DNA from 3 places in the Paenibacillus sp. W4I10 genome. Region 2 is predicted to be linked to each of the others. Evidence: predicted binding sites of a transcription regulator. Region 2 holds the regulator's gene; each other region holds the start of a gene.
What was found. The regulator Rex, encoded in region 2, represses fermentation and respiration genes when NADH is low (regulators of the CRP and FNR family bind a similar motif). The targets are predictions, from matches to a motif close to TTGTGAAATATTTCACAA.
Positions count from the first base shown of each region.

Region 1: QF049_RS04120 (DUF2249 domain-containing protein) is a predicted target of Rex. The motif match lies at 2,415-2,432, and genes of this name have one in related genera.
Region 3: nirB (nitrite reductase large subunit NirB) is a predicted target of Rex. The motif match lies at 1,717-1,734, and genes of this name have one in related genera.

Region 1 covers NZ_JAUSXX010000001.1:905,900-910,195, forward strand. Annotated here, with positions in the region: gene QF049_RS04105 (hypothetical protein) at 1-995, opposite strand, end outside; gene QF049_RS04110 (DUF2249 domain-containing protein) at 1,009-1,614, opposite strand; gene QF049_RS04115 (hypothetical protein) at 1,601-1,975, opposite strand; gene QF049_RS04120 (DUF2249 domain-containing protein) at 1,993-2,226, opposite strand; gene moaA (GTP 3',8-cyclase MoaA) at 2,546-3,547, shown strand; gene QF049_RS04130 (nitrate reductase subunit alpha) at 3,605-4,296, shown strand, end outside.
Region 2 covers NZ_JAUSXX010000001.1:798,930-803,225, forward strand. Annotated here, with positions in the region: gene dinG (ATP-dependent DNA helicase DinG) at 1-2,117, shown strand, start outside; gene QF049_RS03680 (redox-sensing transcriptional repressor Rex) at 2,336-2,989, shown strand; gene QF049_RS03685 (amidohydrolase) at 2,976-4,283, shown strand.
Region 3 covers NZ_JAUSXX010000001.1:191,240-195,535, reverse strand. Annotated here, with positions in the region: gene QF049_RS00780 (hypothetical protein) at 289-609, shown strand; gene QF049_RS00775 (metal-dependent hydrolase) at 841-1,548, opposite strand; gene nirB (nitrite reductase large subunit NirB) at 1,824-4,253, shown strand.

The DNA of each region.
Region 1 (4,296 bases), 110 kb from region 2:
AAAGGCACGATTTTGGAGGCATAGCCAAGTATGGTGAGAGACACCCAGCCCCCGAGATATCCCCATCCAGACAGCAGAACAACACGTGGATGGAGCAGCAGTTCAGTTCCTTGTGAGGAATAGATCAGTAGGGCAACAGCATATACAGCAAACGCACGGCTTACATAGACAGACCAGCGAATGCCCGGACCTGGGTTACTTTTGTGCCGTTTCTCCTGAATTTGCTCCAAGTGATACACATAGAAGAGAAGGGCTGCGGTTAGAAGTAGGAGCGCGAGCCAGAGTAGGCCTCCCTTGATACCTGTCAGAAATGCGACAACACCTGTAACTACAGCTGCATTCCACAGAACCAGAACCACTTTTTGCAGTCGAATGGAATAATCGTGGGATAAGTAGAACATGGGAAGCATTTTGTAACTGAAGCCGGTAATTAACATGCCAAACCAGCCAAGTGTTCCCATCCAGATATGTGCGCCGAATAAGCGTTCATGCAGACTATTCCAATCACCAAAGGCAAAATTCAGACCCATTAGCATACCGGACAGCCCGGTAAGAACCAGATAAAGACAGGAACAAGCTGCGCTGATCGTTACCGGATTCCACTGTGAGGCCCGGAAGAGGGTAATGGCCATATTCCATCCGAACAACAGAATGCCAGAAAGCGCGAGTGTAGCAGAACCGGCAATCCAGATGACATCTGCACGAATGAAGCCGTATAACATGCCCACGATTCCGATACTAAACAAGAAATAATGACAATAACCGAGAAACAGACTATAGATATTGGATTGCAAAATAACATGTATCAACTGATAAACGGCACCCATAGCCAGCATGGTTGCCCACCCGAGCACAAACAGATGGGCATGAAACCAGCCTTCGGGTCCTCTGAGTTCATCACCAAGCCAGCCTGTCAGCGAGAGCAGGGAGAATGCGTGATACATTACAAATCCAAAGATGCCCGTGATGATAAAAAGAAACGGCAACCTGGACATGGCTTTTGCCTCCTTACCCTTTTTCAATTCTCACTTTGGCCGTACCATCGGCTTGATCCTCAACCGTGAAGGGGCAACCGAGATTATTTAACTCCTCAATCAAGAAAACTGGCACACGGTCATTGTGAATCAGTACGACTTCCCCAGGTTTGCAACGTTCCAGTGCGGCAAGTGTTCGCATCATTGGCTGTGGCGGTTCCAATCCGCGATTGTCCAGTATAACGGTGGGCGCCTGTAGGGATTCAAATTTTTCAATCGCAACAGCTTGCTCCTCTGAATGTCCTTTGCATGAAGCTGATTCTTCATCTGAATGGGGTTCCCAATTAACTTCTGATCCAGATAAAACCATTGCAGATAATGCTTTTGCACCGGTTTTGTTTTTTTTGTGCACAAACGTGGTAACCCAGTGATCTGAACCTTTTCTTTCCGATGTGCTGGAGTATCCTTTCATCTTGAGAATACCGAGCAGTGGCGTTGGTTTAAATGGAGCATGTAGTACAAATACATCTTCATGCTGAAGGCCTTTGACCGTGTCCATGATCAGTTGAAACGGCTCCAACTTTTTACTCAGATGAGGACGCACATCCAATTCAACAATATGGACGTCAGATGGAGACATGTCCGTTCACATCCGATCCTGCACTAGCTACATCCGCCTGCTGTACCAATTGCAGAGATGATTCATACAGGGCGGCCATTCCACCGTACAGCGCATAGAAGAATGACTCCGGCGCATCGAGGGAGAAGGACAGATAGGCTTTGGGGTCCATCCCGAGCATACGCTCAAAAAGTCTTGCACTGTCATAGGCGTAAAAACAGAAATGAGTGTATTCGAACACAGACATTTTTTCGTAGATGGTGATAATCTCTTGCGCATATTCGGCCTGCTCACGCTGTGCTATCTGTACCATGGTTAGGGCATCTTCCAACCTCAGCGTGATGCGAAGTGTAGTATCGTCAATGATTTCAACGTGGGCCATGGCGGTTCAGCTCCAATCTATAATTTGCTGATTTTGACCTGGAAGGTTGTAGGACCCTGCTCAATATACTCCCAGTTGAAGCCATCGGGATGTGTGGACTGGAATTGGAATCGAAGTGGCTTAGGATCGTGATCGTTAATGAGCAGCATGGATTCATGTGGTTGCAATTGATCAAACGTTTCGAAAATAACTTTATGTTTCAAATGCGGTGGATACTCCGTGGCATTAATGGTTGCTGTGTATGTGTTCATGTGTCATTCCTCCAAATAGGGATAGTGTGGTGTTGCAATTTGATTATAGAAAATGTGAAGAGGGGTCTGTGTGAGCCTGCTCACACATTTCCTTTTGCCATAATTTTGCCTTATTTAGACCAAAATCCTGTTTGGAAAAGGGTTGCGGAGCATATATAGATGTGCAACTGTGCGCTATGTTTCACTTCTTGTGATATTTTGCACAGTTGAGCGAACGAGACATCCTTATATTTAGCGTCAAGATGACACTCGATGAGAGGAAGCAGGTTTCTCCTTCGGCTGATGTGAAGACAGCACCCTAGAGAAGGGAGGTACGTGTATGGAATCGAAATTAATGGATCCGTTTGGAAGAATACATGATTACTTAAGAATTTCGGTTACGGATCGCTGTAATCTCCGCTGTGTGTATTGTATGCCGGAGGAAGGAATGCAGTTTGAACCGACAGAACGAATCCTGTCCTATGAAGAAATCACGTCCATCGTTAAGGCGCTTGCTCCATTAGGCATTAGGAAATTGCGTTTAACTGGAGGGGAGCCTCTTGTTCGCAAGGGGCTGGATCAACTGATTGCCATGTTGTCCGCCATTCCAGGAATTGAAGATATCGCATTGACAACGAACGGTATATATCTGGCAGCTTATGCGGATCTGCTGAAGGCTGCGGGACTAACCCGGGTGAACATTAGCCTCGACTCCTTGAAGCCGGAGCGATTCGCAAGCATTACACGAGGCGGTAAAGTGCAACGTGTGCTGGACGGCATCAAAGCCAGCCAACAAGCAGGATTTCATCCGATCAAGCTAAATGTCGTACTCATGAAAGGCGTGAACGACGATGAGGTGGAAGATTTTCTGCGTATGACCCTGGATGATCCAATTGATATTCGTTTTATTGAGTACATGCCCATAGGTGACAGTGGTGATGGCTGGAGATCAGGATATCTACCACTCGAACATGTGCTGGAAACATGCGGAGCATCATGGAACTACGAAAGCTGTGGTGAAGTTTACGGCAATGGCCCGGCAGATAGTTATCGCATTGTGGGAGCTGCCGGAACCTTTGGTCTGATTCACCCGGTGAGCAGCCATTTCTGCGGAAATTGCAATCGGCTCAGGCTGACAGCAGACGGAAATATCAAACCTTGTCTCTACTGGTCAGATGAGTTCAATGTTCGTCCACTCGTAGGTGATGACAAGGCGGTGCAGGATTTATTTTACAAGGCGCTCGGAGCCAAACCCGAAACACATGACATGTTAAAAGCCTTAAACGGGCAACAGATTGACGGCACGCCAACGCTGCGACATATGTCGCAAATCGGAGGTTAGCAACAGCAGTTCAGGATTCAACTTGCATCAACAGGTCATATATGTGGGAGGACAACAATGAGTAACAAAAGCATGCCCTGGATGGGCAAACTCAAATATTTTGCCAAACGTGAAAAAAGTGCGGAGGGCTGGAGTGAGATGTCCCCGGTTAACCGGGATTGGGAAGATGTCTACCGCCGCCGCTGGCAGCATGACAAAGTGGTGCGTTCCACACACGGCGTCAATTGTACCGGATCATGCAGCTGGCAGATCTATGTGAAAGACGGCATTGTCACTTGGGAAACGCAGGCTACTGATTATCCTTCAACTGGACCGGATATGCCGGAATTTGAGCCACGAGGTTGTCCACGTGGAGCGAGTTTCTCATGGTATCTGTACAGCCCACTGCGTGTCAAACATCCGTACGTACGTGGTGCGCTGCTGGATATGTGGCGTGATGCACTTCAGACGCATGGTGACCCGGTCCAAGCGTGGTCCAGCATTGCGGATGATCCTGCAAAAGTAAAAAGATATAAATCGGTACGTGGTAAAGGTGGATTGGTTCGTGCGTCTTGGGGAGAAGTTACACAGATTATTGCAGCTTCGCTAATTCATACGATCAAAGAATACGGACCGGACCGGATTATTGGTTTCTCTCCGATTCCTGCCATGTCGATGGTCAGTTATGCAGCAGGATCACGGTTTTTATCCCTGATGGGATCACCATTGCTCAGTTTCTACGACTGGTATGCGGATCTGCCACCGGCTTC
Region 2 (4,296 bases):
AGGTTCGGGAGAACCTGAAGGATACGCTTGATCATTACGAAGAGCGTGAAGCGCAGACTCAGATGTTCAGCAGTGTAAGGCAAGCCCTTGATGAAGAGAAACATCTCTTGATCGAAGCAGGAACAGGCACTGGTAAATCTCTGGGTTATCTCTTGCCTGCTATTTACGAAAGTGTGAAGCAAGAACAGAAAGTTATGGTCAGCACGCATACAATCAACCTGCAGGAGCAATTGAGAGAGCGGGACATTCCGATGCTGACTCAAGTGGTTCCGTTCCCGTTTAAGGCTGCTGTATTCAAAGGACGTGGACATTACCTGTGCCTGCGCAAATTTGAACACAAAATCAATAAACGTGAATTCGCTACACCCAAAGAGGATTATTTCACAGCTGCTCAGATGATTGTCTGGCTTACGCAGACCGAAACCGGAGATGATGAGGAACTTAACCTTAGCGGACGCGGAGGGGACTTCTGGGAGACGGTACAGAGCGAATCTGAGTCTTGTCTGGGAAGATCATGTCCATGGTTCCGCAAATGTTTCTACCATCGTGCCAAACATGAGGCCGGGTTGTCAGATATCGTAATCACCAATCACTCCAAATTATTTACGGATGTGAAAGCCGCGCATCAGCTGCTGCCAGCCTATGAGAGTCTTGTGATCGATGAGGCACATCATCTGGAGGATGTCGCTGGAAAACATCTTGGAATGCATATGAAATATTTCACCTTGGTTCATACACTGACCCGCCTGTTTAAAGACAGTCGTAATGGTCAGCTGCCTATGCTTCGTTCGCAGTTATCCGGGCATGAAAATTCGGTGCAATGGGGCTCCATGGTGGATCAGATGTTCCCGCTCGCTCTTGAAGTTAAGGAGCTGTGGGATCGTATGAGCGATGCCTTGTTCGGTCTGTTGCCTGAACGAAGTGATGCTTCACCGGGAGAGACGGGGCAATTTTCCCTGCGTCTGAAAGCATCTCAGAAACCTGCGAAATGGCAGGAGTTGCAGGATCTGGAGAACCAGATCTATGTGACTCTGGGGGATTTGGTTCGCAAAGGGGACAAATTGCTGCTTGAGGTGAAAGAGGATCAGGACGATTATCAATCGGATAGTCTGATTACGGACATTACAGGACTGCTGAAAGATCTGACCACATTGAAGGAGAATCTACGTTTCTTCATGCGTATGGATGATGCCAAAACGGTGTACTGGATGGAAGCCAGCGGTCAATTCCGCAGCAAATCTCTTCAGCTGTATGCTGTACCTGTAGATGTCAGTGCACAACTTAAGGATTTATTTTTTGATAAAAAGAAAAGTGTTGTGCTTACATCGGCTACGCTTTCGGTAGATAAGTCATTCCAGTTCATGATTGAACAGCTTGGCTTGCAGGAAGCTTCCGAGAATAATCGGTTGTTAACGTCGATGCTGCCATCACCTTTCAACTATCGCGATCAGGCACTTCTGGTGATTCCGCGTGATTTCCCGAGTGTGAAGGGAAGTGTGGGTGATGCGCACTTTGTCAATATGCTGGTGCAATCACTTGCAGAGACGGCAATTGCCACGCGTGGACGCATGATGGTTCTGTTTACTTCATACAAGATGTTGCGACAGGTCTATGATCCGCTGAAGGAGGCGCTATCTGGTAACGACATCTCGTTGCTTGGGCAAGGCGTTGACAGTGGAAGTCGTTCCAAATTGACTCGCAGGTTCCAAGATGCCAAAGCTACGGTACTTCTGGGTACAAGCAGCTTCTGGGAGGGTGTAGATATCCCGGGAGAGGCGCTAACCTGTCTCGCTATTGTGCGACTGCCTTTCCAGCCACCGAATCATCCGTTGGTGGAAGCCAAGAGTGAGCTGCTTCAGGAACAGAAGAAAAATCCGTTCATGAAACTGTCCGTGCCGCAAGCGGTCATTCGTTTCAAGCAGGGATTTGGCCGGTTGGTGCGTACAGCGAAGGACAGAGGAATTGTCATTGTTTATGATACACGGGTGATTGAAGCGTACTATGGTAAATTCTTTTTATATTCTTTACCTGGTCCCAAAATGGAGCACATGCTCACGGAGCAGATGGTTCCACGAATTACCGAGTGGTTGGAAAAACCTGTTAATGAACAAGAATAATGGTTGTTTTGTTCGTTATATCATTGCATGACACTATCGTTTGGCGTTAAACTTTATTAGATATTTCCGTATCCGATTAAAGCAGTTGCACGTAAGAACTTATAACCTAAATTACAAGGAGCATTCTGTATAAAATGTCATGTTTATCTTTGAGTTTATACAGAATGCTCATCTTTTCATCTATTATTTTATCGTGGCCTTGGTAAGGGGGAGCAAGAATGAAATCGGATAAAATTTCGGAAGCAGTGGTACGACGTCTGCCTGTATACTTGCGTTATTTGAACGAGTTGCATCAGCGTGAGGTGGCTACTGTTTCTTCTCAAGAGCTTGGACAGAGGCTGGATCTGAATCCGGCCCAAATTCGTAAAGACCTGGCTTACTTCGGTGATTTTGGTCGTAAAGGGATCGGGTATGATGTATCCTATTTGATCGAGAAAATTCGTCACATTCTCAAAATCGATCAGCAAATTAATGTAGCTCTGGTAGGAGCGGGTAATCTCGGTCAAGCCTTGTCCAACTACAACGCATATCTGAAAGACAACATGAAGATTGTTGCTGTATTTGATGCATATGGACCGAAGATTGGTAGTCAAATTAACAGTTTGACGGTAAAACCAATGAATGAATTGACGGAAGCGGTTAAAACGGAAAACATCCGCATCGGAATTATCACGGTTCCGGATACGGAAGCCCAAAATGTAGCCGATCAGCTTATTGAATCCGGAATCGAAGCGATTCTTAATTTTGCACCAACCATTCTAAAAACACCGCCGCATATCCGCATTCACCATGCTGACTTTACAACGGATCTGCTTAGTTTGGCCTATTACTTGGAGACTGGAAAGGACGACGAGGAAGATGACAACAAATAGATGGGTAATTCACAACGGCAAATTTGCCGTTAATGAAGGCGGCACAACATGGAACGTGGTTCAAGGATACATGGTTGTTGAGGATGACAAGATTGTGCATATTGGTGAGACATTGCCGGATGGAGACAAAAATTGTACCAAAGTGGATGGAAAAGGACTGTTCTTCCTGCCGGGTCTGATCAATACGCATGGTCATGCAGCAATGTCGTTGCTGAGAGGGCACGGAGACGATCTTGCGTTGCAAGTATGGTTGCAGGAAAAAATGTGGCCGATGGAAGCGAAAATGACTTCACAAGACGTATATTGGGGAACTTCGCTATCGGTGCTTGAAATGTTGAAAGGCGGAACTACAGCTTTCCTGGACATGTACGATCACATGGATCAAGTTGCCAAAGTTGTGGAGCAATCAGGCGTTAGAGCAGCACTGGCACGTGGTGTAATCGGGCTGTGCTCGGAAGAAGAGCAACTGCGGAAGCTGGACGAGTCGGCAGCGTTTGCACGTGAGTGGAATGGACAGGCAGATGGTCGCATTACAACCGTAATCTCGCCACACGCTCCATATACATGCCCTCCTGACTACATAGAGAAGCTTGTACAGGTCGCGAACGACCTGAACCTTCCTCTCCATACACATATGTCTGAAACGCTTCGTGAAGTGGAGCAGAACGTGGCTGATTATGGACTGCGTCCTGTGGCACATCTGGAGAAACTGGGCTTTTTCTCTCGTCCATCCCTGGTTGCACATGCGGTGCATCTGAATGACGAAGAGATTGAAATTTTGGCCCGTCATGATGTGGCTGTATCCCATAACCCGGGAAGTAACCTGAAACTCGCTTCCGGTGTTGCGCGGGTACCTGCGTTACTGAAAGCAGGAGTTACCGTGTCACTCGGAACAGACGGACCGGCAAGCAACAACAACCTGGATATGTTCGAGGAAATGAGACTGGCTGCATTGATCCACAAAGGTGTATCTGGTGACCCGACGGCTGTGCCAGCAGGCGAAGCGTTACTCCTCGGAACGTCATACGGTGCCAAATCCATTTTCTTGAACAATACCGGAGCACTTGAGGTCGGCATGAAGGCTGATTTTATCGCTCTTGACATTGAACAGGCACATTTCTATCCACATACAGACCTGATCTCACATACGATCTACTCGGCTTCTGCCAAAGATGTTGAGCACGTATGGGTGGATGGAAAACAAGTGGTGAAACACGGCGAATGTCTGACGCTGGATGAAGAACGCATTTTGCGTGAGTCTCAATTGGCATTTGATGGTCTGCTTGCTCGTTAATTGCAGGACAGAG
Region 3 (4,296 bases), 610 kb from region 2:
CTTTTTTTATATCCACAACTATATCAGTTGGACACATTTACACTTGAACGCAGAGGCCAGAAATAACCTGAAGAAGCGGAGCTAAAACCTTTCTGCAAGAAAGCTGCTTCGGAAGCATATACTTCGCCTTTATTCGGTGATTGAAAGGTTATTCTGTCATTCGGAGTGGCAAGTGTAAATATTTTTTAGTTCAACATACGTAGATTAATAGGCCGAACATTATAGGGAATTACACATAAGATGTAATAACGGTAGATGAATTAAACACCAAGCAGCGGGGGACCTGTTATGGCAGTGAGAAGGAATGGAAAATCGAATAAAGGTACCAAAAAAACAAATGCCGCAAACACCCTTCTCAATGGCAACCTTAAAGGAAGAAATCTGGAACTTATCGTTGCAGCATTACTAGTAAGTGGGAAGTTAAGAGTGGATGCGGTCACGTTGTTTCGAGAAGCTACACTGGTCGTTGAACTGGTTGGGCAGTATAAAACATTACAAAATATTACACCATCGAATCAAGACAAACTGGTGCAATTCCTCGATGAAATCGGTGGCGATATGACGTTGAATGACGTTATACGGGCTTTCCAACAGAGAATCAATTCCTAAACGCCAAGAAATGAGGTTGAAGTGATGTCTGACTTTGACGGAAATGGGTTCGCTGAGCTACTGATCATTGTCATTCTTGTTGTTTTATTTGTATTTGGTTCTTCCGATATTGACGACCTGACTGATTCTCCTTCTCAATCCTGAATTGGCTAGGTTATTACGATCCATTCATTATGAAATGCATATCTGTAAACGCCAGCCCACAATATGCGGGCTGGCGTTTTTGGATGGCTATAGAAATAGCGGTGAGAATGCAATCCAGGCCAAAATAAGAGTAAGCACAATGCAGACATTCTCTACAACGGCCCCACGCTTGGTCCCTGTACTCATCAGATTCACCCGTATGCGCCACTTGAGTGGTGGTAACGGACGAATACCTCGATTGGTGAGTGAATCGGCCAACAGATGCATCGCATATGCAGTTCCTCCCGCTACCCAGATCTCCGGTCCCTGCTGCTGGGTCGTGCTGTACAACAAGCCCGCCCATATTGCGGTTCCGTACAGGGTATGTGTCAGTCCCCTATGAGTCAGTGTGGTGCAGAGCATTAACAAACTGCCTGCAATCAAGTTCCACGGTGCGAACGCGTGACCATAAAAGACCAGTCCGAGTCCAATCGCAAACATCAACACTTTGCGAAGCGAACGTGAAGGCAGGAATGACACAAGCGCAATGAGGATCGCAAGCAACAGGTTCCATGGTTTGGCATGAACATAGAAGTACACAAATACAGCTGTGGGCAACAGAATCGTCTGTAACAACCTGATCAGACTGTTAGGCAAGGCTCTGGATACCAGCAGCGAATTTGGCTCATCAATGTCAGGCAATAACGAACCAATCAGTGCAACCGTAACTGCCGGCGCTGTCACCGGCATACCGGCCAACTGCAGAACAGAAAGCGACACACCTGTCCCGATAATAAGGTGGGATCTTCCCATCATGATGCAAAAACGTCCTTTCAAAGAAATCGGGAACAATAAGGCCCAGTTCCGATTTTACAACGAAAACAAAATAAGAACAATAGTTCGCATTTCTTATTTGTATGAAAATAAATATAACTTTCTGTGATGGGGCGCACATTATTATATTTATGACTCTTCTATCTTTATTAGTGAATTAAATCACATAAATTGTCGTCAACTACTTGTATAATTTCAAATATAAACCACTAAAATTGTTGGTAATGTACAGCGTCTATCCAAGGAGGCATACACACATGAACGGAAAAAAAGAGAAACTCGTTATCATAGGTAACGGAATGGCAGGAATCAGTACTGTAGAACAAATTTTAAAATTAACATCGCGATTTGATATTACTGTTTTTGGCACAGAGCCCTACCCTAACTACAACCGCATTATGTTGTCTTATGTACTGGAAGGAAGCAAAACACTGGATGACATCGTACTGAACGACCTTCACTGGTATGAAGATTACGGCATTACGCTGCACACAGGCACAACGGTTACACGAATCGATGCCGAGACACACGAAGTTGTGACTGAAGAAGGAACTCGCGTTCCTTATGACAAAATTATCATTGCAACAGGCTCCAACTCCTTCATTCTCCCCGTTCCGGGACATGACAAAGAGGGTGTTGTCGGTTTCCGCGATATCGCCGATTGTAATGTGATGCTCGACGCTGCCAAACAGTACAAAAGAGCGGCCGTTATCGGGGGCGGACTGCTGGGTCTTGAAGCTGCCAAAGGGTTGGTACAACTTGGCATGGAAGTTACCGTAGTACACTTGATGCAGGATCTGATGGAGCGTCAGCTTGATCCACAAGCTTCAGCCATGTTGAAGGCAGAACTCGAACGTCAGGGTATCCGGTTCAAGATGGGTGCGCAGACTTCCGAACTGCTGGGCGGCGAACGCGTTGAAGGAATACGTTTTGCAGATGATACGGTTCTGAATGTTGATTTTGTGGTCATGGCTGTAGGCATTAAACCCAATACGACTGTAGCCCGCGAAAGCGGTATGGAAGTGAACCGGGGTATTGTCGTGAATGACTATATGCAGACTTCACTTGAGAATGTGTATTCGGTCGGAGAATGTACAGAGCACCGCGGGGTATGTTACGGCCTCGTTGCCCCATTGTTCGAACAAGGAATGATTCTGGCGAAACATATCTGCGGGGTTGAAACGGCTCCTTATGAAGGTTCCGTAGTATCTACGAAATTGAAAATTTCGGGTGTAGACGTCTTTTCAACTGGTGAATTCATCGACAGTCCGGAACACACCGTCATTTCGCACAAAGATGACTGGAAACGGACTTACAAAAAAATTCTGCTTCGTGATAATAAAATGGTCGGCGCCGTTCTCTTCGGTGACATTACGGATTCTGCCGAATTGCAGAAACTGATCAAACAACAGACCGAAATGACCGAGGAATTGTACGGTTCACTCATGGGTACAGGCTGCGGCGGTCATAAGAAAGCAACTTCTGTTGAAACGATGCCCGAGGACGAGATCGTCTGTGGATGTAACGGGGTCACCAAAGGAACTATTGTTGATGTAATTACAAACCAGGGCCTTACCACTGTAGATGAAATCAAAGCCTGTACCGGTGCAACACGCTCTTGCGGTGGATGTAAACCGGTTGTGGAACAGATTCTGCAATATGTGCTGGGAGACGGCTTCAGCAGTGGAGCCAAACAGGGAATATGCGGATGTACTTCCATGGGACGGGATGAGATTGTAGCTGAGATTCGTGCAAAAGGATTACAAACGACCAAAGAGGTCATGAATGTACTGGGTTGGAGTCAACCTGAAGGTTGTTCCAAATGTCGTCCGGCGATCAACTACTACCTTGGCATGATTGCACCAGACACACACGAAGATGAGAAAGAATCCCGTTTTGTTAACGAACGTATGAACGCGAATATTCAAAAGGATGGAACGTATACGGTTGTACCTCGGATGTACGGCGGGGTGACTACACCAGCGGACCTCAAACGCATCGCTGACGTTTCAGTCAAATATGATGTGAAAGCAGTCAAAGTTACCGGCGGTCAGCGTCTTGACTTGATTGGTGTCAAAAAAGAAGACCTGACTAAAGTCTGGGCTGAACTGGATATGCCTTCAGGTTATGCATACGCCAAATCGCTGCGCACGGTCAAAACATGTGTCGGCTCCCAATTCTGCCGATTCGGTACACAGGATTCCATGGCTATGGGTGCTCGCATTGAACGTAAATTCGAACGTCTGGATCTGCCTGCCAAGTTCAAATACGCTGTCAATGGCTGTCCACGGAACTGTGCAGAGGCATGTACAAAAGATATCGGTATCGTTGGTAACGACGGCGGCTGGGAAATCTTCATCGGTGGTAACGGCGGTATTAAAGCAAGACTTGCTGATTCCCTGTGCAAAGTGAAAACAGATGAAGAGTTGATTGAACTGTGCGGAGCCATCATGCAATATTACCGCGAAACAGGTAACTATCTGGAGCGGACTTCCGAGTGGGTGGAACGTATGGGTCTGGAGCATATTCGTTCGGTTGTCGTGGATAATCTTGAGGAACGCAAAGCGTTGATGCAACGGATTGAATTCGCACTTGAGCATGTGGAAGAACCTTGGCAAAAAGCGATTCGCAATGAGGAAGGCCAAAGCAAAATGTTCCACGGCATCGAAGTATCGGCTCGTCCATAAGTAAGCTCGCAAGATTAATACTGCCGGAATGTTAAATATAGAT